3 regions of the Solibacillus sp. FSL K6-1554 genome follow, and region 2 is predicted to be linked to each of the others. Evidence: riboswitches for the same ligand, from Rfam matches in the RefSeq annotation. Region 2 holds a riboswitch; each other region holds the start of a gene.

Region 1 (11,134 bases), 2.5 Mb from region 2:
ATTACGAACCTCAGGAAATCGTTAAAATATTGTCCGAGCGAAATGCGATATTGGAATCGATTCGAGAAGGAATTATTATGGTTGATCGAGAAGGGACCATTACATTGATTAATCATTCTGCGAAGGCGATTTTAAGGAGCGGGGATTCTGAAATAGGCGAAAATATTAGTAAAGTTATTCCGAATACACATTTAATTAAAGTGATGGAATCCGGTCATGAACAATTAGACCGAATGATGACCATTAATGGTGTTAAAACATTAGTAAACCGTGTTCCGATTGTTAATAATGGCGAAGTAACCGGTGCGGTGTCCAGTTTTAGACCGTTTGAAGAAATTGATTTAGTTGCCAATGAGCTGTCACAAGTAAAACAGTATATCGAATCGTTACGGGCACAGACACATGAATACAATAACTTTTTATATACGATTTCAGGGTTGATTCAACTGAAGGAATATGATGAAGCCCTCTACTTGATTCATTCTGAGCGACTTGGGAATCATGCGTTAATATCCTTTTTAAACGAAAAAATACAAGATACGTTTATTTGCGGTCTTATCATCGGGTTTTATAATAGAGCGAAAGAATTAAAGGTTACGTTATTACTAGATGAAGATAGTTTTTGTGGGAAACTGGGTCAACATCTTGAAAAGCATTTACTTATTTCAGTCCTAGGGAACTTGGTAACAAATGCCTTTGAAGCAGTAGAGCATTTAGATGAAGAAGAACGTATCGTACGAATTTATATTTACGAGGATGAAAAAGAAGTCATTTGTGAAATTGAAGATTCAGGGAATGGAATCGATCAACAAGTGATCAACAATATATTTGAAAAAAAGCAGTCAACAAAAGACAAAGAGCATCGGGGTTATGGCTTGTTTATCGTCGATGAAAACCTGAGAAAATTAAATGGATCAATTGCAATTGAGAGTGGAGAATTGGGTGGGGCACTATTCATTTTTTCAATTCCAAAAGAGGGGTGAGTCGTATGGGGAATACAATTGAAGTACTAATCGTTGAAGATGATATGCGGATTGCTCAAATACATGAAAAGTTTCTTGAGCAAATTGATGGTTTTAAAACGATAGGAATGTCCCATACAATTGAAGAAGCAAAAATTTGGCTGGATACAATAAAGCCGGAATTGATTTTGCTGGATATTTACTTTGCCGATAACTTGGGGACAGAACTAATCGATTATATTAAGCAAAAGGATATGGATACCGATATTATTTTAATTACGGCAGCAGCGGAGGTTGAAATTGTAAAAAAGGCATATGCGAGCGGTGTGATTGATTTTTTATTAAAGCCTTTAACACTACAGCGTTTTAAAGAATGCCTTCTCAAATATAAAGAGAAAAAAACAATACTTAGCTCAACCGACCGCTTACAGGCTGAGGATATAAAAAAACTGTGGAATAACCTTACATATGCGGGTGAACTGGAAAAGGGAAGCAACCCTAAAGGCATTGATTCTGTTACAAAAGAAAAAGTGGTGACCTATATTCAAAATTGCGATGAAGGAATTACTGCTGAAAAACTTGGCAAAGAAATAGGGATAAGCAGAACTACAGCGAGGCGTTATTTGGAGCATCTAATGGATGAAAAAGTAATTTTTGTTGAGCATATTTATGGCTACGTCGGCAGACCAGAGCGCCGGTACTTTATAAAAAAATAACAAACAAGAGTATGTCGAATAGGGACATGCTCTTTTTTATGTCGTGAACAATATGAACAATATAGACACTATGAAAATAAAAGACAATAGTTTCGTTATATATAAAAAAGACACAATATCCTTTTTAATTAAGATAACGCTTACATAACGCGTGAGACAGAAGGGGGACTATTTTTATGACAATGAAAAAGAAGCTGTTAACTTTATTTTCAGCAGCGGCGTTAACACTGACATTGGCAGCGTGTACTGATAGTGAGGGGACATCATCAGGCGATAAAGACTATCCGACAAGTAACTTAACAATCGTAGCACCATCCGGGGCTGGCGGGGGATGGGATTTAACATCTCGTTCGATTGCAAAAGTTATGAATGAAACAAAATTAATCGAAAAACCGATAACAGTAGAAAACAAACCAGGTGGCGGTGGTGCCGTATTCATGGCATCTTACGCGACAAAAGAAGCTAAAAACGACCATATGTTAATGGTAAAATCACCACCGATTTTAATTAATAACTTAAAAGCTGAAGGGAATAGCCCTTACGGATATAAAGATACAACACCTTTAGCACAGCTAACGAAGGATTTTGGTGCAATTGTTGTTCGTGCTGACTCTCCTTACGAATCGTTAACCGATTTATTGGATGCTATTAAGGCAGATCCAACAGCGCTTACAATGGCTGGCGGTTCCGCTCCAGGTTCAATGGATCACTTAGTTACAATTTTACCTGCATATGAGTACGGCATTGATCCAAAAGCCGTAAAATATGTTTCTTATGACGGCGGCGGGGAAGCGATGGCCGCATTATTAGGAAATAATGCCGATGCGATCGGAACAGATATTTCAACTGTAACACCTTATGTGAAGAGCGGTGACGTTCGAGTATTGGCAGTTACATCACCGGAAAAGATAGCACTTGAAGGTTTGGAAGAAATCCCGACATTATATGACTTAGGGATTGAGGCAGAGTTCACAATTTGGCGCGGTATTTTCGGACCTAAAGATATGTCTGATACTGCAAAGGATTATTGGATCGAAAAACTAACAGAGTTAAACGATAAAGAGGAATGGAAAACAGAATTAGAGCGTAACGGCTGGGCTCAAGATTTCCGTGTAGGTGATGATTTCGTGAAATTCCTTGAAGAACAAGAAGGAACGATTACTGAAATTTTAACAGCTTTAGGTATGCAAAAATAATGAAATCTTGATGTGGGCATATTTATTGCCCACATCTTCATTACAGGAGGTGTACAACGTTGAATTTAAAATTTGACCGTGTTGCTAGTGTTGTATTTTTAGTGCTAGGAATATTAATTATCGTCGAATCCCAAAAAATATCTACAAGTGCGTACGGCTCTCAAATAGGCCCGAGTACATTTCCGTTTGGATTAGGAATAGCTCTAATTATATTAAGTATTTTGCTATTTTTTGAAACGATTCGTCATCAGGCAATGTATAAAATTGCTGAAGATAAGGAAGGGGAGAGCTTCTCTAATTATAAGCGATTCCTGATTATTTTTGTTTCAGCGGTTGCTTATGCATTTTTGCTTGAAAAACTAGGTTATTTAGTTACGACCTTTGCATTTTTATTAATCTCATTTCAAACACTTGAACGAGGAAAGTGGGTTAGCTCCATCATAGTGGCAGCCGCATTTTCTGTAATTATTTACTTCGGCTTCGTCAACGTATTAGGCGGATCATTGCCTAAATTCCCACTCTAAATAGAAAGGAGGAATTTATTTGTCAACGATACAGTACTTACTAGATGGCTTTGCAATTGCTTTTCAATGGCATAATATTTTATTCGCATTATTAGGTGTAATTATTGGAACAGCTGTAGGCGTACTACCAGGAATTGGCCCAATGAGTGGGGTTGCATTATTAATTCCTGTTACGGCTACATTAACGTCAGGTTTACCAATAGAAATGGCTGCAACTAGTTCAATCATATTACTGGCGGGAGTATACTACGGTGCAATGTATGGTGGATCTACAACATCTATTTTATTAAATACACCAGGCGAATCTTCTTCAGTTGTTACGACGCTGGACGGATATCAAATGGCACGGCAAGGAAGAGCTGGAGCCGCCTTATCGATTGCGGCAATCGGATCTTTTGTCGCGGGTATTATTGCGTTAATCGGATTGGTTTTATTAGCCCGACCATTATCTAAAGTAGCGATAAATTTTGGTCCGGCAGAATATTTTTCACTAATGCTGTTAGGATTGGCAGCGGTAAGTGGTTTAGCGGGTAAATCGATTACGAAGGCATTAATTATGACGGTTCTGGGCCTATTATTAGGAACGATTGGAATAGATGCTGTTTCAGGAATTGCCCGATTTACATATGACCAACCGGTTTTATTTAGTGGAATTGAATTTTTAACAGTTGCAGTAGGTTTATTTGCATTAGGTGAAGTATTTAAAACGATTTTCGAGAAGGATGGCAACGATGAACCAATCGCGAAAATTAATCGCATTTTACCTACAAAACAGGATTTAAAAGACAGTGCGGCACCAATTACACGTGGCTCATTCCTTGGTTTCTTTTTAGGGGTGCTACCAGGTGCAGGAGCGACGCTTGCTTCATTCTTTGCTTATATTACAGAAAAGAAAATCAGCAAAAATCCGGATTCATTTGGTAAAGGAAACATTGCCGGGGTTGCTTCTCCGGAATCTGCAAATAATGCGGCGTCGGGTGGAGCGATGATTCCGCTTTTAACATTAGGAATCCCGGGATCAGGAACGACAGCTATTTTAATGGGTGCGTTCATTATGTACAATATTCAGCCAGGTCCATTACTATTTGAGGAACATCCGGATGTAGCATGGGGATTAATCGCGAGTATGTTCCTTGGAAACTTAATGCTGCTTGTATTAAACATGCCGCTAGTTCGAGTTTTCGCTAAAATCATCCAAACACCGAAAAGATTTTTACTGCCTATTATTATTGCCATTTCATTCTTTGGTGTATATGCAGTTCAGTATACGACGTTTGATTTATTCCTATTATTAGGATGCGGTATTGCAGGTTATTTCTTTGCGAAAAATGATTTCCCTGTGGCCCCATTAGTTTTAGCGCTTGTGTTAGGACCAATGATTGAGAACAACATGCGTCGCGCATTAACAATTTCCAATGGAGAATACAGTATTTTCGTAGCAAAACCACTTTCATTAGTCTTTTTAATTATTGCAGTTTTATGGATACTGATTCCAATTCTTATGAAATTACGTGGGAAAAATGTAATTATTAATGAAGAAGGATGAGTTAAGCTACTAAGTGTTGTTTAACGAAGAGTTGCCGTCCGAATCCGGGCGGCTATTTTATTTGAAATAAATAAAGGGGAGTGCGTGAAATGAAAAGTGTGCGTCAATACAAAGCAGGAACGGCAGATGTTTTAATTTTGGAGGATGTAGAAATACCTGCCATTCAACTGGGAGAAGTATTAATACAGGGGCTATATACGAGCGTAAATTATGCAGATATTAAAACGCGCATGGGGAGTAAAGGTCAGAGTACATTTCCGATTACATTAGGCTTAGATATTGTAGGGCACGTCATCGAAAGTAAAAGTTCTGCATTTCAGAAGGGAGATTATGTTTTCGCATTCCCTAATGGGGGTTCTTATCAGCAAGTAGTAGCCGCGAAGGAATCATTAACCTTTAAAATTCCCGAAACAATCGATCCATTACAAGCCGCAGCACTTCCAACCGTGACAATATTATCTGAGATATTACTTAAACAAATTGGAGATGTACAAAAGGAAGATACAATTGTCGTACATAGCGCTGCTGGTGGTGTGGGGACAATGCTTGTGAAGTTGGCAAAACATTATGGTGTGTCAAACATCATTGGAACTGTCGGTGATTTAAGGAAGAAAGATTATGTTCTGGGTATAGGTGCTGATGATGTGTTTACTTACGACAGCTTTGTAGATGGCGTTAAGCAACATACTAATGGTAAAGGGGCACAAGTGATTTTTGATTCGGTCGCTGGTGATGTTACAAAGGCAAGTCTTGAATGCTTAGCTAATTTTGGCACATTAGTGCAGTTTGGAAACAGTAGTGGAAAAGCTGGTGTAATATCAACAAGCGATGTGCACAATAGCTGCCGAAACATAAAAGGTTTCAGCTTAGGTACAACTCGTAAGGAGGCTCCTGCTCGCCTTGCTCCTGTTGTTGAGCGGATTATTCCATTGTTCGAAGGTGGACAATTAAGCGTTCCAATTGCGCGAGTCTATGATTTAGAGGAAGTTCAGGAGGCGCATCGCCTAATCGAAAGTAGAAAGCATCAAGGTAAGATTTTAATTCGCCTTATAAAAGATGAAAATTAAAAGATACAAACATTATGAACAATTTTAGTCATATATGAAAAATACATGTTTTAACCGGTTGTTGTATTGTTGAGATTCCCTATCGAAGGCGCGAAAATGGGATTAGAAGGGGATGAAACAATGGCAACAACGACTACAGTATTGCATGAACGAATAGAATTCCTAACTTTATATAAAAAAGAAACAAAGCAGTCAGAAGAGTGGCTGAAAGAACGGAAGAAAGAGGCGCATCTTCCTGATTTCACCTTAACGACAGATGAGCTTACGCACGGTGCACGGGTTGCATGGCGCAACAGCAATAAATGTATCGGACGCCTGTTTTGGAATAGCTTAAATGTGTTTGATCAGCGCCATTTATTAAATGAGGTCGAAATTTATGAAGCGCTTCTATACCATATCGATTTTGCGACAAACAACGGAAAAATCAGACCGGCCATTACACTGTTTGACCCGAAACGTGTACGGGTGTGGAACCACCAGCTCATTCGCTATGCAGGCTATGAGACAGATGATGGGATTGTTGGAGATTCGGATTCGATTGAGTTTACGAAAATATGTGAAAATCTCGGTTGGCAAGGTGCACGTTCAAACTATGATGTTTTACCGCTTGTCATTCAAGTAGATAACCGGGAGCCAATGTTTTTTGAAATTCCTGAAAAGCATGTGCTGGAAGTGGCGATTACTCATCCGGATTATGATTTTTCAAAGTTAAATATGAAATGGTATGCAGTACCGATTATTTCGAGTATGCGTTTTAATATTGCGGGCGTTGATTTTCAGGCAGCGCCGTTTAACGGGTGGTATATGGGGACGGAAATCGGGGCGCGCAATTTGGCGGATACGTACCGCTATAATTTTCTGCCGAAAGTGGCGGAAGCAATGGGATTGGATACTGCAATGAATGCGTCGCTTTGGAAGGACCGGGCACTCGTAGAACTGAATGTTGCGGTGCTTCATTCGTATAAAAAAGCGGGCGTAAGTATTGTTGATCATCATACTGCTGCCCAGCAGTTTCAGCTGTTTCAAAAGCAGGAACATACAAGCGGCCGGGAAGTAACAGGGAACTGGGTATGGCTTGTCCCGCCATTATCCCCTGCAACGACCGACCTGTATCATGAACCGATTGCCAACACGATTAAAAAACCAAACTATTTTTATCAGCAGCAGTCCTACTAAAAATAAGGGTGGGACATAATCTAATTGATTTCCATTTCGGGACGTATTCCGCGGGCGTGAGTCCAACATGATGGTGAAGGTTTTAGCTTATGTTCCTTATAATCAGTGGGGATGAAGAACCCCCCCACTGATTGAAGTTTCACTTTATCAGCAACAGTCCTACTAAAAAGAGGTGTGCAGGAAGCGAAAGCCTCTGCACACCTATTTCTTACCTTTTATTTAACATAATTTGAATCAATTCATCTCGATCGATTAAATAAACGTCATTGATGTCGGCAAGTTTTTCGGCCTGGCGTGTAAAATGACTGTTTGTGACAACCCATGCCTCTGTTGCTTCATACATTTTTACTGCACCGATAATTTCCTGTACCGCTTTTACACCGACAGTACCGGAATAGCGTTTTGCCTGGACTGCAATAATATCTTTTCCGTCCTTTAAAATAAGGTCGGCACCGTAGTCACCGCTCGTAGCGGTATAGCTCACTTTAAATCCGCGGCGCTTAAATAATTCGCCTAAAAATCTTTCAAAATCTTCACCGGTCATTTTATCGACTTCGCGAATTCCGGACTTCCGCAATTTCCTCGTCTTCAGCGATTTCAGCCAAATTTTAAACGCGATATATAGAACGAAATAAGCGACAATTCCCATACCGATGCCTTCAGCTGTTTTCGTTACATAAAAACCAGCTGTACCAGCCGATGCGATGAAAAATAGCGGGATTACTGGCAGGCTTTTTTTATTCCGTCTTCTCTTTTTACGCAATAGTTCTGTACTCCTTTTATTTACTACGGTTATTATATCATAAAAGGGTACATATGTTTGGTTATATTGTACGATTGTCTGAGCTCATAAAGGAAGCCAAAAACAATAGAACAGAAATGAGAATGAACAGCACAATCGGGATTGTCCAGCTGTCCGTCAAATCATGTGCAAAGCCGAACAAAACTGGCCCGATTGCGGCAACAAAATAACCGATTGATTGTGCGAAGCCGGAAAGTTCAGCTGCATCATAGGCTGTCTTTGTGCGCAATGAAAATAACATCAGCACTAAACCAAACGAAGCCCCTCCTGCAAAGCCTAATAAAATCATCCATACGACAGCAAGACTTGTCCATTCCATTAAGACACCAGTAAAACCGACTAAGTAACAAATCGTAAAGAAAATGACGATCGGACGTTGAGAAGCGATTTTCCCTGCAAGAATCGGAATAATAAATGTCATCGGAATTTGTGCAAACTGCATAACGGATACCATCCACCCGGCCGCTGTAGCATCAAGGCCCTGGCTAATGAAGATTTCCGGCAACCATGCAGACGAGCAGTAAAATATGAACGACTGGAATCCCATTGCTCCAGCGACTGCCCAGGCAAGCGGCGACCTCCACATTTGCGTTTTCTTAGTCTGCGATGTCGGCATATTTAATGCAATTTTTTCCTGGCGCAAAATCGGCAGCCAGATTAGTAATGTAAGAATCCCTAAAATAATTGTAATACCTGCTGCGATTTGCCATCCTGCGTTTGCCGCTATAGGGTAACTGAAGCCTGCAGCAATTCCGGAAGAAATGTTCATTGAAACGGAATAGATCCCTGTTAATAATCCGATATGTAATGGGAATTTCCATTTGAAATAGCTAGGGATAAGAACATTCCCGAATGCAATTGCGACCCCAATTAATATTGTTCCTATAACGAGTAAAGACGTTGCCCCTAGCGAACGCAGTAAAATCCCTGCACAAAGTAAAATGACGGAATAAAATAATGTCCATTCAATCCCAAACTTACGGGCAATGCGTGGTGCAAATGGTGATACAACCGCAAAGGCAATTAAAGGAATAGTCGTTAAAAAGCCTGCAAGAAAGTTCGATATCCCAAGCCCTTCACGTATAAATGAAATAATCGGGCCGATCAATGTAATCGGTGTACGTAATGTGGTCGCAAATAAAAATACGGCTACCATAAAATAGATGAGCGGTCGGTTGGATAGTAGTTTTTTGCTATTTTGATTAACTTGTTGTGTGTCCATTTTCGATTCTCCTTTTGTATGTTGATATATATTAGAGTAGTGTGAATACTCATAAAAAACAGAATAAAGGTGAAGCCATTGCTATCAAAAAAATATTATGTTAGACTTTTAATCATTGATTCAATTAAATTAAATAAAACATTACCTCATGTAAATTATGAGGTAGAGGTCGCAATCATTAAGACTAGTATAGCTGAGATTAGGAAGAATCGGTGAAGCTTTATGAAAGGAATGGTTGCCGAAGTGTTATTTTTCTTCTTGAAAATAATGCTGGGGCTGTTTCCGATAAGGAACAGAACTGTCACATGTGTGAGCATGTGTTGAGCTATCTTTCAAGTTTGATGAGGTGTAACTATAACCATCACAAAAACTTGTGGTGGTTTTTCTTTTACACTTCACCAACAAAACAAAAAGGGAGTTTTATATTCATGAGTGAGATTAAAATAGATCAGCTCGGTAATAATAACGGGTTGAAAAAAAGTTTAAAAAGTCGCCATGTAACGATGATTTCGCTTGGCGGAACGATCGGTACAGGTTTATTCTTAGCATCAGGTGGTGCCATTGCACAGGCAGGTCCTGGTGGGGCATTGCTCGCATATGCACTGATCGGCGTGATGGTGTATTTCCTAATGACATCATTAGGGGAAATGGCTGCCTATATGCCAACATCCGGTTCGTTTAGTACGTATGCAACAAAATTTGTTGATCCTGCTTTAGGCTTTGCGCTTGGCTGGAACTATTGGTACAACTGGGCGATTACAATTGCAGCAGAAATTGCGGCCGTTTCGTTAATTATGAAATACTGGTTCCCGGACAGTTCTTCAATGTTATGGACCATTTTATTTATCGTAGTTGTTTTATCATTTAACTTAGCGTCTGTAAAAGCTTTCGGTGAAGCGGAATACTGGTTTGCGATGATTAAAGTCGCAACGGTAATTGTCTTCATCATTGTCAGCTTCTTAATGATTTTCGGAATTTTAGGCGGGAATGATCCGGTCGGTTTCACGAACTTCTTCAAAGATGATGCACCGTTTAATGGCGGTTTCCTGGCATTGTTCGGTATTTTCCTTGCAGCCGGTTTCTCATTCCAAGGTACAGAAATGCTTGGGGTAACGGCAGGGGAAACAGATGATCCAGGCAAAAACATTCCAAAAGCAGTTCGTTCTGTATTCTGGCGTATTTTGCTGTTTTACATTTTCGCGATTGGTGCAATTGGATTACTGATCCCGTATACGGATTCACGTCTTTTATCTGAAGATATTGCGACAAGTCCATTTACCTTAGTATTTGAAAACCTAGGTGTGGCGTTTGCGGCATCTGTTATGAATGCCATTATCTTAACGGCTATGTTATCTGCAGGGAACTCAGGATTATATGCAGCTAGTCGTATGCTTTATCAGTTAGCGGTAGATGGAAAAGCGCCGAAACTTTTCATGAAAGTAACATCGCGTGGGATTCCAATGTATGCACTTTTAGCTACATTAGCAGTCGGTTCGTTAGCATTCCTGGCATCGTTTTTCGGTGACGGTGTTGTCTACATTTGGCTGTTGAATGCTTCCGGTATGTCCGGCTTCATCGCATGGCTCGGCATTGCCATTAGTCATTACCGCTTCCGCCGTGCATATGTCGCACAAGGACATTCATTGAGCGATTTACCGTATGTATCTAAATTCTTCCCATTCGGACCGCTATTCGCGTTTGCCTTATGTATGATTGTCGTGCTAGGTCAAAACTATATGGCATTTACGGGCGGAACAATTGACTGGTACGGTGTCGTCGTTTCATATATCGGCTTACCATTGTTTGCCGCTTTATGGTTTGGCTACAAATTTAAACACAAAACGAAAGTCGTTCCTTTACAGGACTGCGATTTATCAAATAAATAATTAATTAATTTCTGAAACGCAATGTGAGCTTATAGGC
Region 2 (11,134 bases):
TTGTTGTCGAAAATGCTAAATACATTTTCGTCGACAAGTCACCGATCGTCATATCACCTGATTCATGCAACCATTGCAATGCAATAAATTGCGGAGGCGTAATCGTATAATTGCTTAAAATTTCTCGACCTTTTTGTTTGATTAAGTGTGAAATATATCTCAGTTCTTTTTCCAGGATTGCTACAGATTCAGAGCTATGTGTGCTGTGATCTTTCATCTACTCCATTCACTCCTCGATGCGTTTCATAGTTCTATTTTGAAGTTTTTTTTATAAAATAGCAAGCATCGAATCAGTATATTGACAATTCCTGAAGTCTCAAAAGCTCAAGAATCGCTTGCGTACGACTTGATACACCCAGCTTTTGAATCGTATTGGAAATATGATTACGAACGGTTTTTTCACTAATGCCTAGCTTCGTTGATATTTCCCGTGTTGAATAGTCCTTTATTAATAGCTCAAAAATCTCGCGTTCTCTTTTTGTTAACAGCGAACGATGCTGCGGACGATTCATTTTGCAACACCCTCCTATCCTCTTCTTTGTACATTATGTCGAAAATACAAAGCGGGTGAGGGCATTTAACTATTTCCCAAGCAATAATTTTTTTTGCTCTTCCAGTAGAGGGACACCTTTCCCCGTGTCACTGCTCAATTGTACAAGCGTTCCGCGCCCCGTATAGCATACTTCATCTTTTTCATTTTTCACCAAATAATGCAAATCAATTGAAGATGTGCCGATTGATGCCGTTTTAACAAAAATTGTAAGTTCTTCATCAAAGAACACTTCTTTCAAATAATCGCACTGAATGTCTGCCACAACGAGCATATTTCCTGTTTCCGATCCAGCAGTAAAATTAAATCCTAATGCTTTAAAATATTCGATACGTGCATACTCGAAATAGGCAAATACTTTTGTATTGTTTACATGCCCGTACATATCTGTTTCTGAAAATCGTACCTTTACCTTTGTAGAAAATGAAAACCCTGCCATCCACTCTGCTGCATCCTGAATATATGTAGCTCGCATAAAAAATTCCCCCTTTGTTTGATTAGCTCATCATCCCCTGATAATGAATACCCATTCATTATAGCATAATTTGTCTGAAGCAAAAAGCAATCAAAACAAAAAGACCCTCACCGAAGTGAGGGTCAATTATATTCATTCGATTAGTCAACCATGTGGTCAGAACCGAAGAAGTTTTTGAACATTTGAACTGTTGTTTCACGGTTAAGTGCAGCAATAGATGTTGTTAAAGGAATACCTTTTGGACAAGCAGCTACACAGTTTTGAGAGTTACCACAGTTTGCAAGACCACCGTCGCCCATGATTGCATTTAAACGCTCGTCTTTATTCATTGCACCAGTTGGGTGTGTGTTGAATAAACGTACTTGTGATAAAGCAAATGGACCGATGAATGATGCTGATTCAGACACGTTTGGACATGCTTCCATACATACACCACAAGTCATACATTTTGATAATTCATAAGCCCATTGACGTTTGCGCTCTGGCATACGAGGACCTTCGCCTAAATCATAAGTACCATCGATTGGTACCCATGCTTTAACTTTCTTAAGTGCGTTAAACATGCGCTCACGGTCTACTTGTAAGTCACGGATAACCGGGAAAGTTTTCATTGGCTCTAAACGAATTGGTTGAGTTAACTTGTCTACTAATGCTGAACAAGATTGTTGCGGACGTCCATTGATTACCATTGAACATGCACCACAAACTTCTTCCAGACAGTTCATATCCCATGATACTGGAGTCGTTTTTTGACCATCAGCAGTAACAGGATATTTTTGAATATGCATTAGAGCAGAGATAACGTTCATACCAGGACGGTAAGGAACTTCGAACTTTTCAACGCGTGTAGCACCATTCTCATTGTCTTGACGAACGATTTCTAACTTAACTGTTCTACCAGTATTTACTGTTTCCACTGTTTAGTTCCCCCTTCTACGCTGAGTAGTCGCGTTTACGTGGTGGAATTAACGAAACGTCTACTTCGGCATAAGTAATAATTGGTTCGCCCGTTGCCGGATCGAACTTCGCCATAGTTGTTTTTAAGAAGTTTTCATCATCACGTTCTGGGAATTCAGGCTTGAAGTGAGCCCCACGAGATTCGTTACGTAATAATGCACCCTTAGTCATAACTTTAGCTAAATATAGCATGTTCTTTAACTGACGAGTGAAGTGAGCACCTTGATTCGACCATTTTTGTGTGTCGTTAATGTTGATGTTTTCCCAACGCTCTTGAAGCTCAGTTAATTTCGCATAAGTTTCTTCTAATTTTGCGTTTACACGTACAACAGTCATGTTGTCAGTCATCCACTCACCAAGCTCTTTGTGTAGCAAGTAAGCGTTTTCTGTACCATCCATATTAAGGATAGCTTCCCATTTCTCTGTTTCTTCCTGTACGCGACGCGTGTAGATTTCTTCAGGTAAATCTTCTGCATGCTTTTTAAGTCCTTTAATGTACTTAACAGCATTTGGACCAGCAACCATACCACCGTAAATCGCTGATAATAATGAGTTCGCACCTAAACGGTTTGCACCGTGTTGTGAGTAGTCACATTCACCTGCAGCGAATAAACCAGGGATTTCAGTCATTTGGTCATAGTCAACCCATAATCCACCCATTGAATAGTGTACCGCTGGGAAGATTTTCATCGGTAATTTACGTGGGTCATCACCTACGAACTTCTCGTAGATTTCGATAATACCACCTAATTTAATATCTAATTCATGAGGATCTTTATGGGATAAGTCTAAGTATACCATGTTTTCGCCATTAATACCCAACTTTTGATTTACGCACACGTCAAAAATCTCACGTGTTGCGATATCACGTGGTACTAAGTTACCGTAAGCAGGATATTTCTCTTCTAAGAAGTACCAAGGCTTACCGTCTTTATACGTCCAGATACGTCCACCTTCACCACGAGCAGATTCAGACATTAGACGGTTTTTGTCGTCTCCAGGAATCGCTGTCGGGTGAATTTGAATCATTTCACCGTTTGAATATGTTGCACCTTGTTGGTAAACAATCGATGCTGCAGAACCAGTGTTGATTACTGAGTTTGTTGTTTTACCGAAGATAATACCAGGACCACCTGTTGCCATAATTACAGCATCAGAACGGAATGAGCGAATTTCTTCAGAACGTAAATCTTGTGCTACGATACCGCGGCAAACGCCTTCGTCATCAAGCACCGCACCAAGGAATTCCCAGTGCTCATACTTCGTAACTAAACCAGCTACTTCGTGTGCACGAACTTGCTCGTCTAGGGCATATAATAATTGTTGACCAGTTGTCGCACCAGAGAATGCTGTACGGTGCATTAACGTACCGCCGAAACGACGGAAGTCAAGTAAACCTTCTGGAGTACGGTTGAACATTACACCCATACGGTCCATTAAGTGGATAATACCAGGTGCTGCATCACACATACCTTTAACTGGTGGTTGGTTCGCTAAGAAGTCGCCACCATAAACTGTATCATCAAGGTGGATCCATGGAGAATCCCCTTCACCTTTTGTATTAACTGCTCCGTTAATTCCGCCTTGTGCACATACAGAGTGTGAACGTTTAACTGGAACCAACGAGAATAATTCAACTTCAGTACCAACTTCAGCTGCTTTAATCGTAGCCATTAAGCCAGCAAGACCGCCACCAACGACGATAACTTTACTTTTTGCCATGATTATTTCTCACTCCTCATTAATTGCTAAAAACTTTTACTCATATTTCATTCCATCTAGGATCTTAACTATGTAGTAGTGAATAAGTTAAGTGATTAGACGAATGCTAAGATAGCTGCAACACCAACGATTGCTAATACTACGAAAATTAACAACGTAACATAAGTTGCGATTCGTTGAGATTTGTTAGATTGCGTAATACCCCAGCTTACTAAGAAAGACCATAAACCGTTTGCTAAGTGGAATGCTGCTGAAACGATACCTAAGATGTAGAATACTAACATTAATGGATTGTCAACGATTTCAACCATCATATTAAATTCAACTTCAGTACCGAATGCTTTTTGGATACGTGTTTGGAAAATATGCCACGCAATGAAGATTACAAGGAAAATACCTGTGAAACGTTGCAGTGCAAACATCCAGTTACGGAATGTGCTGAAGCGTCCAGTATTGTAAGTTGCAGTAAATGCAATATACACTCCATAGAATCCGTGGAACATTAATGGAATATAGATAATGATCCATTCCATCGCTAACAACAACGAATGTGGAAGTAATTCCATAACACCTGTTGCGTTATTGTAAGTTTCTTCACCGCCAACTGCAGTGAAGTTCAGAAATAAGTGGAACACCAAGAACAACCCGACAGGAACTACACCTAATAACGAGTGTAAGCGGCGCCATAAAAATTCACGATCTTTCGACAAAACTGTTACCCCCCTTAGTACTTGAAATACACATGCACAACGTCTCAAATTTGTAAAAGTTGTGATGTTGACTGCGCATTTCATCATGGTACAATATTATGACATGTCCATTGTACTCTCAACAGATACTAGCGTCAAGGCAACGCGGGATATTTTATAATCATTTTAAAGACGGTTTTACGCTGTTTTGAGAACCGTTTTTTCTGCTTATAACTCATTTTTTCATGAAAGAATGAAAATTATAAGAAAATTTATGAAAGAGGTTTTTTATATGGAAGGGTACAAAATGAAAACGATTCCAACTTTTGGGTACGAAATCATTCGTGACCATCTTCTTCCTTCTATTCTAGGTAAGCATGAAGAAGATGTTTTATATTGGGCAGGTAAAGAAATTGCAAGAAAGTTTCCATTGTTTTCAATGGATGAACTGCCTTCATTTTTTTTGGAAGCTGGCTGGGGCCAGTTAGTTTTGGAAAAAGAAACGAAGGACGAACTTCATTACATACTTTTGACGACAGAAGAACTGCCACTCAATATTGTACAACGTTGCTTCCGTCTTGAAGCTGGCTTTTTAGCAGAACAAAAACAAAAGCAGCTAGGCTATTTGACGGAATGCTATGAAGAAAAAGATAATGACAAACATGTCGTAAAATTTACGTTGAAATGGGATTTAAAAGAGAAGATTTAGCCTTCACCTTATCATAATCAATATTATTGCTGAAGCAGCAAATTTACTCAATAAAAAAGCTGGAAATAAGCCATTACAGCTCATTTCCAGCTATTACCTTAAGAAACGGTTACTTCTTTCATCGCCAAATTGAATTCCTCATGCAACACATTCGCAGCACGAACCATCTCATCCTGTGGGATAACTACAGACACTTTAATTTCTGAAGTACTGACCATTTTTACAGGAATATGTTCGCGACCCAAGCGTGCAAACATGCGTGCGGCTACTCCCGGATTGGATGCCATCGCAGAACCGATAATAGATACTTTCGCTAAACCTACTTCAAAATCCGCAAAACTAAAGCCAAGCGACAGTTTACTAGTTTCCAATACCCGTAAAGCTTCCGCAAACTCATCTTTCGAAATTGTAAAGGAAATGGTCGGCTTCACGCCATCAATGACTGCTTGAACAATAATATCCACATTGATATCATTTTCTGCTAAAACACTAAACACTTCTGCCAATGACGCGGTTTCATAAGAATCATAGCCTATCGTCAAACGAATTATATCCGATTCGTAGGCTACCCCGCGTACAAGTAAGTTTTTCTCCATGTCTACATCCCCTTTAATAAAAGTGCCTTCCACGTCCTGTACGAAAGAGCGTACAATGAGCGGTATATTATATTTTTTGGCAAGTTCAACCGCACGTGGGTGCAAAATTTTAGCTCCTAAATTTGCAAATTCCAACATCTCATCATAAGAAACTTCCGGAAGTTTCCTGGATTCTTTAACAATTTCTGGGTCTGCCGTGAAAATCCCTTCAACCGATGAAAAAATCTCGACACGCTCTGCTTCAAGAGCAACCGCCAATGCAACCGCTGAAGTTTCAGAACCCCCTTTGCCGAATGTTGAAATATTATCTGTCCCCGTAACTCCTTGAAAACCAGCTACTACGACGATTTCTCCTAATGCTAAATGTTCCTCAATCCGTTTACTATCAACATGACTGATCCGTGCATTGCCATGTTTTTGATTTGTTTGAATGCCTGTTTGCCAACCAGCAAGCGACACCGCTTTACCACCATGCTCCTGAATTGCCATCGCCAGCATTGCACTTGTCATTTGTGTTGCTGATGCGACAAGTGCATCCATTTCCCGTTTCGATGGCTCATCGGTAATTTCGGCAGCATATTGTCGGAATTCTCGTCGTAAAGCGGGCATTGAAGAAACGACAACGACTAAGTTTATGCCACGTCCTTGCTCTTTTATCACTTTTTTAGCCACCTGTACTATTTTTTCCGGTGTAGTCAATGCCGGACCACCAAACTTTACTACAACTGTCTCCATTTTTTCCCCTCCTTGAATAAAACCGAATACAAAAAAAGGCTTTCCATGTTCATGGAAAGCCGCCGTCAATACAAATAAATAGTTATAAGTTTTCAGGATAGCCCTCCAGAACAAAAAGCTCTGACAGTTTTACATCTCTTAAATGCAAAACCAGCAAACTACGCGAACAATACGCACTTCACTTCGGCAGGACCCCCTTTCGATTGCTGTCAATGGAATTGTTCTTCCTCAAGCAATGTACTATTGAATACTGCGCCTCTATCTTAGTAAATATTGAATTGTCTTAAATATTAGCATAACACTATTCTTTATTCAATGGTGCTTCATGAAAATGGCGATAAATAACTTCCGCCAATTTTGCCGGAACACCGGACTCCTGCAGTTGCAGCTCGCTTGCCTCGCGAATTTTTTTTACGGACCCAAAATGTTTCATAAGTTGCTGCTTTCGCTTCGGACCTACACCTTCAATTCCATCAAGAACCGAAGTAATCGCATTTGTCTGATGCTGCTGACGTAAAAATGTGATTGCAAATCTGTGCACCTCATCTTGAATGCGCTGCAATAAATAAAAACCGTCACTTGTACGCTTTAACGGAACAACTTCCGCCGGCGTTCCAAATAAAAGCTGGGACGTATTGTGCTTTTCGTCTTTTGCCAGCCCCGCTATTGGAATGACTAACCCAAGTTCGTCTTCAATTACTTCTCGTGCAACTTCCATTTGCCCTTTTCCTCCGTCTATGAGAATCAGATCAGGCAATGGCAGATTTTCCCGCAATACACGTGTATAGCGGCGTCGAATAACTTCCTGCATCGCACCATAGTCATCATGTTTAGCCGCTTCTCTAGTTTTATATTTCCGGTATTCCTTTTTCGCAGGCTTCCCGTCTATAAAAACAACCATTGCTGAAACAGGATCAGCTCCATGCATATGACTGTTATCAAATGCTTCAATTCTTAACGGCAATGGAATTTGCATCGCTTCGGCAAGTGCTTCACAAGCCCCCACTGTCCGTTCCTCTTGACGTTCAATTAACTGGAACTTCTCGTGAATGGCGATTTCTGCATTTTTCATCGCTAGATCAACAAGCTCTTTTTTTGAACCGCGCTTCGGTGTCACTACTTTAACATCCAACAGCTTTTGTAAAATCGTTACGTCAATCGATTTCGGAACAAAGATTTCTTTTGGTAATAAATGATGCGGCTGTTCGTAAAAACGGCCGACAAATGTTAAAAATTCCTCTTCCGGCTCATTATAAATCGGGAAAATCGATACATCGCGCTCAATGAGTTTGCCTTGACGCACAAAAAATACCTGGACACACATCCAGCCTTTTTCCACTGCATAGCCAAATACATCTCGGTTGCTCAAATCATCTGTTACAATTTTTTGCTTTTCCATAATTTGATCGATATGGGCGATCAAATCACGAAATTCCTTCGCACGTTCAAACTCAAGATTTTCGGCAGCATCGATCATTTTTTGCTGAAGATCTTGCTTTATTTCTTCGACTCCTCCGTTTAAAAACTTTGAAATCTCATCGATCATTACGTCATACACTTGTTTTTCAATGTCCTTTACACACGGTGCCAAACATTGCCCTAAATGATAGTACAAGCATACTTGATTAGGCAGATGTGTACATTTACGAAGCGGATACAAACGGTCCAGTAATTTTCGCGTTTCGTTTGCTGCATAGGCATTCGGATACGGTCCGAAATATTTTGCTTTATCCTTCTTCACTTTTCTTGTCGTAATAATACGCGGGTATCGTTCGTTCGTAATTTTTATATAGGGATACGTTTTATCATCCGTTAATTTCACATTATATTTCGGGTCATGCAGCTTAATTAGATTCAGTTCCAGAATAAGGGCTTCCAAATCGCTTGAAGTCACAATATACTCGAAGTCTTCAATCTCACTTACTAGTCTCGCTGTTTTGCCGTCATGGCTTCCCGTAAAGTAAGAACGCACTCGATTTTTCAATACTTTGGCCTTACCGACGTATATAATTGTGCCTTGACGGTCTTTCATAATATAGCAACCTGATTCGTTCGGTAATATTTCTAGTTTTGCTTTAATGATTGCATTCATCTTCTCACCTGTTTAATATGTCCTTTCTTTATTTTAACTGATTGGAGTATTAGAAAAAAGCCGTACACCTTATACGGCATACGGCTTTTTGACATATCAATTGCGCCTTGGCGTTTGAATAGCCAATGGTTTAATTATTTGTTGTCGTTAATGAAATCGATTAACGCTTCTTTTGGCATGAAGCCAGCAGTTTTTGCTTTTAATTCACCATCTACGAATAATAATAATGATGGGATTGACATGATTTGGTAATCAGCAGCAGTACCTTGGTTGTTATCTACGTCCACTTTTACGATTTTAACATCGTTACCGATTTCTGTATCTAATTCTTCAAGAACTGGAGCGATCATTTTACATGGTCCGCACCAAGTAGCCCAAAAGTCTACTAAAACTGTGCCGTTTGAAATTTCTTGTGGAAATGTTTGATCTGTCGCGTGTACAATTGCCATATTAAATAGCCTCCTTAAATAACATATGGTTGTAGTATAGCATGTTTTCCCAATTAAACAGTAGTAAAATGCTTGGGAATATAAAGGCACCGGATTTTAACTGTTGTTTTCTGATGCTTAATAAATTTTTATTAGCATTTTTTATTAGTTATTTGAAGACATATACCCTTAGATTGAACATGTTAATTCTTTATTTGAAACTCTGGTTCCGATATTTAAAAAAACCTGCATTTTATTAGAAAACATACTACACATAAGATCTTTTAACTTATACTGGAATTTCTGATACAGTTATTAGCACCATTTCCCGCATCATATACATTAACTCCTTCAAAAAAAGCTCCCTTCAAAAGAAGGAAGCCCCTAATTAAATATTATGCATTTACTTTAAGCGCTTTAAACTCTTCGATTAACATTGGCACTACCTCGAATAAGTCACCAACAATTCCATAGTCCGCTACTTTAAAGATATTTGCTTCTGGATCTTTGTTGATCGCAACGATTACTTTAGAGTTTGACATACCAGCTAAATGCTGAATCGCACCAGAAATACCTGCAGCGATGTATAGGTCAGGTGTTACAACTTTACCAGTTTGGCCGATTTGTAATGAGTAATCGCAATATTCTGCGTCACATGCACCACGAGATGCGCCAACTGCTCCACCTAGTAAATTAGCAAGCTCTTTTAATGGCTCAAAACCTTCTCCGGATTTAACACCACGACCACCTGCAACTACTACTTTCGCTTCTGAAAGGTCTACACCTTCAGTTGATTTGCGCACAACTTCTTTAATGATTGTACGTAAATTTGTAATATCCACTGAAACTGATGATACTTCACCAGTACGAGAATCGTCTTTTACTAATGGTGGAATATTGTTTGGACGGATTGTCGCAAAAATAATACCATCTTTGATTTTTACTTTTTCAAATGCTTTACCAGAATAGATTGGGCGGACGAATACTGTATCATCCCCAGCTCCTTGGATTTCCGTAACATCTGAAATTAAGCCAGATTGTAGGCGTGAAGCAATTTTTGGCGATAAGTCTTTACCTAAAGAAGTATGACCGAAAACGATTGCTTCTGGATTTTCTTGTTCTACTACTGCTAAAATTGCTTGGCTGTAGCCGTCAGATGTATAGTTTTTCAAGTGTGGATGTTCTACTGTAATAACGCGGCTCGCTCCATATGCGATTAATTCCTGCGTAAAATCAGCTACTGCATCCCCTACTAATAAACCTACTACTTCACCGCCGTCAGCGATTTGTAAACCTGCTGCAATTGCTTCGAATGAAACGTTACGTAAGCTCCCTTCGCGAACTTCACCTAACACTAAAACTTTCTTTGACATAGAATATCCCTCCATTACCATCTTCGTAAAAATTTTCGTACTCTAGTTGACTTCTATTAGACTACTTTTGCTTCGTTATGAAGTAAGTTTACTAATTCTTTTACCTGTGCAGAAAGATCGCCTTCTAATACACGACCAGCCGCTTTTTGTGGCGGTAAGTAAATTTCAACTGTTTCTACTTTTACTTCAACATCGTCTTCATCGATATCCAAATCATCCAATTCAAGTTCTTCAAGCGGTTTTTTCTTCGCTTTCATAATACCTGGTAAAGATGGGTAACGTGGCTCGTTTAAACCTTGTTGAGCTGTTACTAATAATGGTAATGATGTTTCTAATACTTCAGCGTCCCCTTCGATATCACGTACAATCTTAACGTTCGTGCCGTCGATTTCCAATGAAGTAATTGTTGTTACGTAGTTAATGCCCAGCAGGTCTGCTAAGCGCGGGCCAACTTGTCCTGAACCACCATCGATTGCTACATTTCCTGCTAAAATTAAATCTGCTTCTTTGTCTTTTAAATATTCCGCTAAAATATAAGCTGAAGAATATTGGTCAAGCTCATCTAAATCATCTTCTGTATTAATTAATACCGCTTCATCGGCACCCATTGCTAAAGCTGTACGTAACTGCTTTTCTGCATCTTCGCCACCGATTGTCACAACTGTTACTTTACCGCCTAATGCGTCGCGCTTTTGAATTGCTTCTTCAATTGCGTACTCATCGTATGGGTTGATGATGAATTCTGCACCATCTTCTTGAATTTTACCGCCGGATACGACGATTTTTTCTTCTGTGTCAAAAGTACGTT
Region 3 (11,134 bases), 790 kb from region 2:
ATGCGTAAAAACGGTAAAATGCTGGAACTGTCCAAAAAAGCGTCGAATCGCCCTGCATTATCCCATAGTGATATTGACCGGTTTAAACAGACCCAGATGCAATTATTGCACGATATTGAAGATACATTACGTGTTCATGTAGAGACAGACGAAAAGCGCCATGAAATCGAGCATACAATATTAGAACAGAAATAAAAAAGGAGTGTGAAAAGCCATTATGACTTTTCTCACTCCCTTTTTATTTTTAAGCGAAGTAGTCTTTGTAAAATCCGCCAACTTCACCCGTGTTGTCGATTACAAAAATGAATTCTTCTGTTTCGTTTTTCACTTCATATTCTTTACCTACTGTTAATACGTTTGATACTAAATATTTTGATGCGTCTGTATGTACACACTTTACTGTGCGTATTGTCGGTGCATCTTTCCATTTTAAATGTAGCATGTTGTTCCCTCACTTTTAACTAATATCGATACTCTCCTATTTTATATGATTTTCCTGCCAGTGGAAAGCGCGTTGTAGTAAAAATCAACTTTTCTTGTTTGTTATATAAATACATAGGCACCGAACACATTAAAAATTGATTTAATTTATCGCTGTTTCCGGTATTTGATAGAACTACTATTCCATGTTAAACTTTCAAACAGAGGTGGAATTTATGGCTTTTGGTAGTATTCCAATGTGGTTTTTCGCAATTGTAATTGCTTTTGCAATTGTATTTATTTTAATAAGCGAATGGAACTCACGAAAATAAGCTCGCATTTGACTGCGAGCTTTTTACTATTACCGTAATGTTCGTTTCAAAAACTCTTTTGTCCGGTCGTGTTTTGGGTTAACAAGCAACTGTTCCGGAGGGCCTTCCTCTACGATAACCCCTTTATCCATGAAGACAATGCGGTCAGATACTTCCTTGGCAAACTCCATTTCATGTGTAACGATCAGCATTGTATTTCCTTGGTCTGCCAGGTGGCGCATTACCTTTAATACTTCCCCTACCATTTCAGGGTCAAGCGCTGATGTCGGTTCATCAAACAGCATTACATCGGGATCCATTGCTAATGCACGGGCGATTGCGACACGTTGTTTCTGTCCACCGGATAAATGTTTCGGTTTCGCATTTTTATAGGCACTCATACCGACAAGCTCCAAATATCTCATCGCATTTTTTTCTGCTTCCTCTTTTGGACGCTTCAACACTTTCATTTGGCCAACAATACAGTTATTTAGTACATCCAAATTATTGAATAAATTGAACTGCTGAAATACCATCCCTAAATGTGTACGGTACTTTTCAATTTGATGACCGTCATTTAAAATATTTTCCCCGTTATAGATAATTTCACCTGCTGTTGGTGTTTCGAGTAGATTAATGCAGCGTAACAGTGTTGATTTCCCAGAACCAGAAGAACCGATTAAAGTTACAACTTCCCCTTTGTTTACCTGGAAATTCACATCTTTCAATACTTCATGATCGCCGAATTTTTTATTTAAATGGTTAATATCTATTACAACTGTCATTTTATTCACCATCCTTTTCTAGCTTGTTGCCGGTAATAAGCTCCACTTTATATGAAGAAGGTCCGTCCATTTTCTTCTCGAATAATAGTAAGAAACGAGTTACAGTAAATGTCATAATAAAGTACAAAATCGTTGCGATAAAGAACGCTTCGATATATTTATAGTTACTGCCTGCAATCGAGTTTGCCGTAAAGAATAGTTCCACAACCGAAATAACACTTAATACTGAAGAATCTTTAATGTTCATTACGAACTGATTCCCTGTTGCAGGTAAAATATTTCGTGCGACTTGCGGCAGGACAATATGAATCATTGTTTGCAGGTGATTCATGCCAATCGCCTGTGCTGCCTCAAATTGCCCTTTATCAATCGAAACAATACCGCCACGTACATATTCAGCCATATATGCTCCCGTATTTAAACTAATAACAACAGAAGCTGCTAAAAAGCGGTCAATATCAATGCCTAAGTATACGAGGCCATAAAACACCACCATCGCTTGAACCATCATTGGCGTTCCCCTGAAAATTTCCACATATGACGTTAATATGAAATTAAGTACTTTTAAAACTATTGATTTTACATTCTTTTTACGTTGTGGAATCGTATGCATAATCCCGATAAAAAATCCAATCAGAGTTCCGCAAATTGTCCCGATAATTGCCAATAGAAGTGCAGTCCAAGCACCACGTACGAATAAATCCCAGTTGTTCGTAAACAAGTTCCATGATGATTCTAAAAATGCCATCGCCTTGTCCTCCATTTCTTTCTTTGTTTCTACTATTTATGTATGAAACCATAATTTTAATAGAAAAAGGTTGTCTTCCGTTTGCCGGCAAGACAACCTCATCAAAACTGTTAATGCGACACGATTATTGTGCTGCTGGTTGATTTGCAATTGCGTCTTCCATTAGTTGTTGACGCTCTTCTTCCGAAATTTCAGCTAAAACTTTGTTAATTTGTTCACGTAAATCTGATCCCTTTTTCAAACCTACTGCTACAGCTGTTGACGCTTCGTCTGCTTCGAAGTTTGGCTCAGGTACGATGTATTTAATATTATTCAGTGCCATTTCAGCAGAGATACCTTCTGGACGTTCTGAAACATATCCATCAATCGCACCTGACTGTAATTGCACTCGCATTGCACCAAAATCAGTTGCCGCTACTTGTTTTTGAACACCTTCGATTTGGTCGATTACATCATAATGTGTTGTCGATTGCTGACCTGTAATTTTTGCACCTGCAAAGTCAGGTAACGAAGTTGCATTTGCATATGGACCGTCTTCTTTTACAACAATGACATAGTCACTTGTGTAATAGTTCTCTGTGAAATCAATCACTTCCTTACGTTCAGGCATTGGTGACATACCTGCAATTACCAGATCAATGGCACCTGATTGTAATGATGGAATTAAGCCATCCCAGTCTGTTTTAACAATTTGTAATTCCATGTCCAGACCTTCTGCAATTTTTTTCGCAATTTCCACATCATAGCCTGCTGCAAATTCCTTTGAACTTGCAATTTGAACTCCGCCATTAGCATCATCTTTTTGTGACCAGTTAAAAGGGGCATACGCCGCTTCCATACCAATTTTAATAACTTTCTTGTCTGAATCAGAACCGCTTGTAGTACCTTCATCGCTTGAACCACACGCTGCTAATAATAGCATTGTCATGGCAGTCAATAAAATTAATAGTCTTTTTTTCATAGAAAATCTCTCCTTTTTTGTTAAATTTCGGGGTTCACATATACAAAAAACGACCTAAAAGAAGAACTTTAGGTCGTTTAAATTATAATTAGCCCGAATCCTCTACAGTTCCCATTTTGAGATAGCACAACTCAACCATCAGGGATATAGATGATTGAGACAGTTCTGCAATTGTTCACTGCAGACCCAGCATTGTAAAATTGAGCATTTACAACACTTCGGCGATATTTCCTTCTCTTATATTTCACAGCCAGCTCATGGCTCCATATAAAACTGTTAAGTATCGCGCCTCTACCTCACGAGAATGTGAGGTTTTGATATGAAATTGATATGTTTATATTACATTATTGCGACATTTCCGTCAACAATCATTTTTCTGAAAGTTATCTGTAAAAAAAGCTAATGCGCAATATATAACATATTGCGCATTAGCATATAAGATACTATTAAGAATTTAATAATAAATCTTCTGGATTTTCGATCATTTCTTTAACTGTTTTTAAGAAGCCAACAGAATCTTTACCATCGATGATACGGTGGTCATAAGATAATGCTACATACATCATTGGACGAATTTGAACTTCACCATTAACAGCTACTGGACGGTTTACGATTGAGTGCATACCTAAAATACCAGCTTGAGTACCGTTCATGATCGGTGTAGACATTAATGAACCGAATACACCACCGTTAGTGATTGTGAATGATCCGCCAGCCATGTCGTTTAAGCCTAATTTTTTGTCGCGTGCTTTACCAGCTAATTCCGCAATGTTTTTCTCGATTTCAGCAAAGTTTTTCGCATTTGCATCACGAACTACTGGTACTACTAAACCTTCTTCTGTTGATACAGCAATACCGATATCGAAGAAGTTGTTTAAGTGAATTTCATCACCGTTAATTTGTGCATTTACATATGGATATTTCTTTAATGCTGCTACTACAGCTTTTGTGAAGAATGACATGAAGCCTAATTTAATATCGTTAGCTTTCACGAACTCATCTTGTTTACGCTTACGTAATGCCATAATGTTCGTCATATCAATTTCATTGAAAGTAGTTAACATTGCAGTTGATTGTTTAACTTCTAATAAACGTTTTGCAATTGTTTGACGACGACGGCTCATTTTTTCAACTGTTACACGGTCTGTATCAGCTGCTGGTGTAAAGATCATTGGACCATTGCCTGCTGCTGGAGCTGGAGCTGCTGCTGGAGTCGCAGGAGCTGTACCATGTGCTGCAACGTCTTGAACACGTACACGACCTTGTGGATCAACTGGTGAAATTGCTGCTAAGTCGATACCTTTTTCACGAGCTAATTTACGTGCTGCTGGTGAAGCGATTACACGCTCACCTGAAGTTTCTTCAACTGCAACTGGTGCTGGTGCTGCTGCTTTAGGAGCTTCTTCTTTTGCTGGAGCTGCTGCTGGAGCTTCTTCTTTTGCAGCTGGTGCTGGTGCTGCGCCTTCGCCTGCTTCAACTACTGCGATTACTTGTCCAACTAATACAGTATCGCCTTCTTCAGCTAAAATTTGTTTTAAAACGCCTGCTTCTTCAGAGATAATTTCAGCATTAACTTTATCAGTTTCTAACTCAACGATGAATTCGCCTTTTTCTACGCGATCTCCAACTTTTTTCACCCATTGGGCAATTGTTCCTTCAGTAATTGATTCTGCTAATTCAGGGACTTTAATTTCAGCCACGTTCATATCCTCCTTTAATTACGCTACACATTCATTGTATAGCAAGCCACTTCTATTTTAAATAGAAGCAGCTCTTTTTAAACAAATCATTTATTACTTTTCAAGTGCTTCGTTCACTAATTTAGCTTGTGCTGCTTTATGTGAATCGCCATCGCCTTCAGAAGTAGAGCTCATTGCAGGACGTCCTACATAGCGTACTTTTTTGCCTTCAGCGATATCATATAATGTTTCAAGAACATATGTCCATGAACCTTGGTTTTTTGGTTCTTCTTGTACCCAAACGATTTCTTTAACATTCGGGAAGCGAGCAATAATATCTTTCACTTGTTGTGCAGGGAATGGGTAAATTTGTTCCACACGAATAATGTGTAAGTGATCAAGCCCTTCGCCATCTTTCACACGTTCTGCTAAATCGATCATTACTTTACCTGTACCAAGTACTACTTTTTCAACCGCTTCTGTGTTTTTGCCTAAACCTTCTTGCTCGATTACTTCCTGGAAGCGACCATTTGCAAGTTGTTCAGCAGTAGCTGCAGCAAGTGGATGACGTAAAAGTGATTTTGGAGAAACCACTACTAATGGACGTACACCTTCTGTACCTAATAAAGCAGCTTGACGGCGTAATAAGTGGTAGTAGTTGCCTGCATTTGAACAGTTTGCTACGAACCAGTTATTTTCTGCAGATAATTGCAGGAATCGTTCCATACGGCTTGATGAGTGCTCTGGACCTTGACCTTCATAACCATGTGGTAAAAGAAGTACGAATCCAGATTTTTGACCCCATTTAGCGCGGGCACTTGAGATGAAGTTATCAAACATTACTTGCGCCATGTTTGCAAAGTCACCGAATTGTGCTTCCCATACAGTTAGTACATTCTGGTTTTCTAAATTGTACCCATATTCAAAACCTACTACTCCTGCTTCTGTAAGTGGTGAGTTGTAAACTGTGAATGAAGCCTTTGCACCTTCAATATGATGTAATGGTGTAAATTCAGCACCGTTATTTTTATCATGTAATACTAAGTGACGTTGAGAGAACGTACCACGCTGTGCATCCTGACCAGTGAAACGAACCGGTGTGCCATCTTGCGTAATTGTTGCATATGCTAATGTTTCAGCATGACCCCAGTCAATTTTACCTTCAGTAAACGCATCACGACGTTTTGCTAAAATTTTCCCTAACTTGTTTTGCGGCTCAAAACCATCTGCAAAGACAAGTAAATCTTCATTTACTTTAGCTAAACGCTCAGCATCTACTTTAGTATCGATTTCAGGGAATTCGATTTTTAGTTCTTCCGGCATATTAGGCGTTACATGCTCGTCTTTTTCTGCCATTTCTTTAACATGATCATACGCAGCTTGCATTTCCGCATAAATAGCCGTATCTATAGCTTTTACTTCATCAGCAGATAAAATGCCGGCTTCTGCTAGTTCAGCACCATACAATGCACGAATCGGTTCATGTTTTGATACTAATTTATATGTTTCAGGGTTTGTTACTGTCGGATCATCCGTTTCATTATGACCGTAACGGCGGTAACCGATTAAATCGATAACGATATCCTTTTTAAATTTGGCACGGTATTCCGCTACAAAGCGACCAACAGCTGCCACTGTTTCAGGGCTGTCAGCATTTACATGAATAACCGGAATATCATAGCCTTTTGCAGGGTCAGATGAATAAATAGATGAACGTGAATCATGTAACTCAGTCGTGAAACCGATCATGTTGTTCGCGATAATCTGAACTGTACCACCTGTTGTAAATCCTTCTGTTTGAGAGAAGTTGAATCCTTCTGTTACAATCCCTTGACCAGCGAATGCCGCGTCACCATGTAAAATGATACCGAATGCATTTGATGGATCATGTTTAGCTGTTCCTGCTGAAGATACATCATCTTGAGCTGCACGAACAGAACCGATTACAAGCGGGTTCCCTACTTCTAAGTGTGATGGGTTATAGGCTAATTTAACGTTCAATCCAGAATCATGAGTGTAAGATGCACCCATATGGTATTTAACGTCTCCAGTCCAGCCTTTTGTAATTTCTAATTTACCATCTTCAGGGAAGAATAGATCATTTGAAACATGGGCGAAATCAGAGAACATCATATCGTATGGTTTGTTTAATACGTGTGTTAATACGTTTAAACGTCCACGGTGGGCCATACCAATTCGAACATTTTTTACACCTTTAGTTTCAGATGATTTAATAATTTCATCTAAAAGGATGATTTGTGTGTCTAAACCTTCTCCAGAGAAACGTTTTTGACCAACAAATGTTTTATGAATGAATTTTTCAAAGTTTTCAATGCGTGTTAATCGCTCTAAAACTGCTTTCTTTTCTTCAGGTGATAACGTTGCTTTAAACGCTCCGCCTTCAACTTGAGCTTCGATCCAAGCACGTTCTTCCGGATTTTGTAAATGTGCAACTTCTACACCTATTTTATCTGTATATACAGATTTTAAATAATCAATTGCTTCCTTACCGTTTGTAACACCTGCAGGAACATTTGCAAAAAATACTGATGCAGGAATAGCTTGAAGATCAGCCGCTGTTAAATTGAATACGCTTTCTTCAATGCGTGAAGTGTCTAATTGACGATTTTTTAGTGGGTATAAATCTGCTGCTAAATGGCCGTATTCACGAATTGATTCTGCCAATTTAACTGCTGCTAATACTTTTTTGTAGTCTCCAGTACCTGTTACTGCTGCAGTTGCAACCGGTTGTTGACCATCTGCAAATACAGGACCACCGTATGCTTGGAATAATTCTACTAGTTCCGGTTCTACTTCTTCAGGAGATTGCAGGAATAAGTCATATTGCTCTAATACATAACCTAAGTTAGGACCAGAAAACGCTGACCATGGAGAACCTGCAGGTAATACATTGTTCGACATGAAAATAACCTCCAAATTTTGCCTTATGGCTGTTCCAATAATTTACTTAAAAAAGGATAATATTGTATATTACAATACAAAAATTTCCTTCTTTTGTAAGTAGATAAATTAAGTATTCTCTTTTTATCTACCAAATCAAAGCAAATAATATTTTATCATTCTTCCACACGGACTAAAAGCACATTTATAAACGTCGGAAGAACATTTTTTCCATCTCAATCTTACTACTCTTCACAAAAAATACAACTCTTTTTATCAAATTAAGCAATTTTTTTCGTGAACTATTGAAATAGTAATTAGATTGACTAAAATTATTCATTTTTTAAGAAGTTTTAGGTAAAAAAAGGTACCTTTCTGCAATTTACTTTCTACATCAATTTCCACTTCATATTTATCTGCAAGCATTTTTGTAATACTCAATCCAAGTCCAGTACCTGCAACTTTGTTTGTACGTGATGCATCCACCCGGTAAAACCGGTCGAAAATATGCGGTAAATGCTGTTCTGAGATACCGATCCCATTGTCTTCTAACGTAACTAAGATTGACGATTGTGAATCATTATAATTGATATTCACATTAAGATTCGGAACATTGCTATTATATCGTATACTATTACTCAAAATATTTCTAAAGATTTGCGCTAGGGCATGCTCAGTAATGGAGGCTGCCGATTTTTCGCCAGTAACTGTCAGGTGAAATTCAGCGGCAGGATACAGCTGCAATAATTCTTCTTTTACTTGTTCGTATACTTGTTCTATATCAGCATAAGCATGTTCATCCGCTTGCTCCCTGCGTGCCAATTGTAACAGTTCTTCAATCATTTTTCTCATACGTGCAATTTCAGTAATAGAAGTATTTAATGATTCTTCCATTACTTCCGGTTCATCTTTACCCCAACGTTTGATTAATGATAAATGGCCTTCAATTACTTGAATCGGTGTTCGCAGTTCATGCGAGGCGTCTGCAACAAATTGCTGTTGCTTTGTAAATGAAATTTCAAGTTCATTCATTAATGTACGGTACATATGAAGTAAATCGCCAATCTCATCTTTTGCCGCATAATCAAATTTAGGCTGTGCAGTAAAACCGTTTTTTCTGACAAAGCTCATTGCGTCCCGTAACTGGACAAGCGGTTTCATTAACATATTTGCCAAGTAGTAGCTGATCATAACCGAAAATAAAATGGCACCAAAACCAATAATAAAAATCGTCGTCAAAATATAATTCATCATCGATTGAAATGCGGCCAACGGATGAATTAATTGCATAATCCCTTGAAATTGTCCGATTTGAACGACTCGGTGGATGACATAGCTTTCGGATCCTGCAATCGTCTGTTTTTCGATCATCGTCGAAAAATAATTTTGATTTTGTGGCAGCTGTGCAGCCGGTGCCGCATCATTAATTCGCATTACTTCAATACCATCCAGATTAAATACGCGTACCGTTTGTTCCTGATTTAAAATGGCTTTCATCAAAGCCGTGTTATTCTGCAGTGCCTGTACTGTAACAGTGTTGCCCTGCGATTCAAAATAGGTTGTCATATCATCGACCGTCCGCAATGCATTTTTCTCTTCATTATGAATAAGCCAGGTTTGCAAAGCGATATACAGTACGACAGATATTAGGGCATAGCTTACAAAGATCGTTACACCTACCGCAAGCATCCACTTTGATTTTAAAGAAAGGTTCAAAAGTTTGTTTTTCATCATCCTCACCCGCGCATCACATAGCCAACCCCACGTACAGTTTCAATGTACGGAGTATGTTCTGTTTGCAGTTTTGTACGCAAATGGCGAATATATACATCGACTACATTAGTTTCTACCTCAGTATCAAATCCCCAAACCTCTTCTAAAATACGCTCCCGTGTACATACAAGGTTTCTGTTTTCCACAAGTAATTTCAATAAATCAAATTCTTTTCTTGTAAGTTCGATTTTATTGTTTTCAAATATTACTTCATAAGCATTGACGTCGATTTCCAACTCCCTTAAAATGAGTTGTTTAGATTTTTGGGCAGGCTGCACTCTCCTTAAGATTGAACGGATCCGTGCCAATAATTCTTCTATCGCAAAAGGCTTCACGACATAATCATCTGCTCCCGCATCCAATCCTGAAACGCGGTCCATTACTTCATCTCGTGCTGTAATAAGGAGAATCGGTACATTGCTTGTTTTACGTATTCTTCTACATACTTCAATCCCGTTTAATTGCGGCAGCATTACATCGAGCAAAATACAGTCGAATTGTTCACTTTCAGCCAATTCCAGACCAGTTCTCCCATCATATGCAACAACCGTTTCAAATTGCTCGTGCTTAAGCTCCAGTTCAAGGAAACGTGCTATATTTTTTTCGTCTTCGATTATTAAAATCTTCTTTTTCATCAGCTTCCCTCTCTATCAGCAATATATATCATAATTAGTGTACCATTTGTATTTTACAAAAAAAAGAATACGGAGTATGTTTCCGTATTCTTGCAAGTGCTAATTGGAAGACTGCTTTGCCTTGTATAATGCTTGATCCGCTAAATCGATAAGAACATCTAAACTTATACTGTGTTTTGGATAAATCGAAATTCCCATTGAGGCTGTAGGTGAAAAATGGCTACCTCTAATCAACCATCCGATTTGCAGATTTTCTTTAATCCTGTCCATAATGTGAACAAGTTGGACGGAGCGTTCTTTTTCGAAGATGGACAACCCAGTTAAAACAATGAGAAATTCGTCACCACCCAGCCTTATAACAAGGTCTTCATTTCGTACACTGCGAACGAGCGAATTCCCGAATTGAATTAAAAACTCATCCCCAACATCATGTCCGTATATATCATTTACTTCTTTAAAATTGTCTCCGTCAAGATATAAAATTGCCAGGCAAGTACCTGTCTCGTCTGCCTCCTTTTTAAGAAGCGGAAATTCCTTGTACAGTTTCCTGCGATTACCGAGCTGCGTCAAACTATCATGATACGCTAAATAAGTTAATTTATCTTCCAGTTCCTTGCGCTCGGTAATTTCTCTTGAAACCATGACAATTTCCGTAATTTCATGATGTGACAAAGCGAACGTTAGCGTATAATTCCCTTCCGTCCAAATCGTACTATTATCTTTTTTATACAAAAGCAATTCAATTTTTTGTTCTTGTATTACATCAACCGTTTCCGGGTTTAATGCTTCATGCCACAGTTTAACACTTTCCGGCTTCAGCAATCGATCGTACGGTAAACCGATAAGCTCTTCTTCCCGGTAGCCAAGTTTCCTTGAATAGGAAGGTGAAGCATATTTAATTTTGCCGTAGCGGTCTGTTAC

The links. A riboswitch is a leader RNA that binds a small molecule or an ion and turns the genes downstream of it on or off. The one in region 2 is predicted to bind lysine.
Positions count from the first base shown of each region.
Region 1: another riboswitch for lysine. It lies ahead of MHB58_RS01510 (amino acid permease); the one in region 2 lies ahead of MHB58_RS13870 (aspartate kinase).
Region 3: another riboswitch for lysine. It lies ahead of MHB58_RS09715 (transporter substrate-binding domain-containing protein); the one in region 2 lies ahead of MHB58_RS13870 (aspartate kinase).

Region 1 is NZ_JBBOSS010000001.1:292,684-303,817, forward strand. Features, by position in the region: gene MHB58_RS01465 (ATP-binding protein) at 1-983, shown strand, start outside; gene MHB58_RS01470 (response regulator) at 989-1,678, shown strand; gene MHB58_RS01475 (tripartite tricarboxylate transporter substrate binding protein) at 1,855-2,874, shown strand; gene MHB58_RS01480 (tripartite tricarboxylate transporter TctB family protein) at 2,934-3,398, shown strand; gene MHB58_RS01485 (tripartite tricarboxylate transporter permease) at 3,418-4,944, shown strand; gene MHB58_RS01490 (quinone oxidoreductase family protein) at 5,034-6,011, shown strand; gene MHB58_RS01495 (nitric oxide synthase oxygenase) at 6,132-7,187, shown strand; gene MHB58_RS01500 (restriction endonuclease) at 7,396-7,950, opposite strand; gene MHB58_RS01505 (CynX/NimT family MFS transporter) at 8,012-9,211, opposite strand; lysine riboswitch at 9,367-9,547, shown strand; gene MHB58_RS01510 (amino acid permease) at 9,640-11,097, shown strand.
Region 2 is NZ_JBBOSS010000001.1:2,775,977-2,787,110, forward strand. Features, by position in the region: gene MHB58_RS13835 (MarR family winged helix-turn-helix transcriptional regulator) at 1-217, opposite strand, end outside; gene MHB58_RS13840 (helix-turn-helix domain-containing protein) at 291-512, opposite strand; gene MHB58_RS13845 (acyl-CoA thioesterase) at 582-1,025, opposite strand; gene sdhB (succinate dehydrogenase iron-sulfur subunit) at 1,166-1,942, opposite strand; gene sdhA (succinate dehydrogenase flavoprotein subunit) at 1,959-3,704, opposite strand; gene MHB58_RS13860 (succinate dehydrogenase cytochrome b558 subunit) at 3,800-4,414, opposite strand; gene MHB58_RS13865 (YslB family protein) at 4,686-5,102, shown strand; gene MHB58_RS13870 (aspartate kinase) at 5,201-6,433, opposite strand; lysine riboswitch at 6,524-6,702, opposite strand; gene uvrC (excinuclease ABC subunit UvrC) at 6,735-8,525, opposite strand; gene trxA (thioredoxin) at 8,660-8,974, opposite strand; gene MHB58_RS13885 (electron transfer flavoprotein subunit alpha/FixB family protein) at 9,349-10,326, opposite strand; gene MHB58_RS13890 (electron transfer flavoprotein subunit beta/FixA family protein) at 10,383-11,134, opposite strand, start outside.
Region 3 is NZ_JBBOSS010000001.1:1,989,203-2,000,336, forward strand. Features, by position in the region: gene MHB58_RS09695 (toxic anion resistance protein) at 1-195, shown strand, start outside; gene MHB58_RS09700 (DUF6501 family protein) at 245-442, opposite strand; gene MHB58_RS09705 (amino acid ABC transporter ATP-binding protein) at 782-1,516, opposite strand; gene MHB58_RS09710 (amino acid ABC transporter permease) at 1,518-2,264, opposite strand; gene MHB58_RS09715 (transporter substrate-binding domain-containing protein) at 2,389-3,225, opposite strand; lysine riboswitch at 3,340-3,527, opposite strand; gene odhB (2-oxoglutarate dehydrogenase complex dihydrolipoyllysine-residue succinyltransferase) at 3,672-4,925, opposite strand; gene MHB58_RS09725 (2-oxoglutarate dehydrogenase E1 component) at 5,019-7,826, opposite strand; gene MHB58_RS09730 (HAMP domain-containing sensor histidine kinase) at 8,142-9,536, opposite strand; gene MHB58_RS09735 (response regulator transcription factor) at 9,542-10,213, opposite strand; gene MHB58_RS09740 (PAS domain S-box protein) at 10,313-11,134, opposite strand, start outside.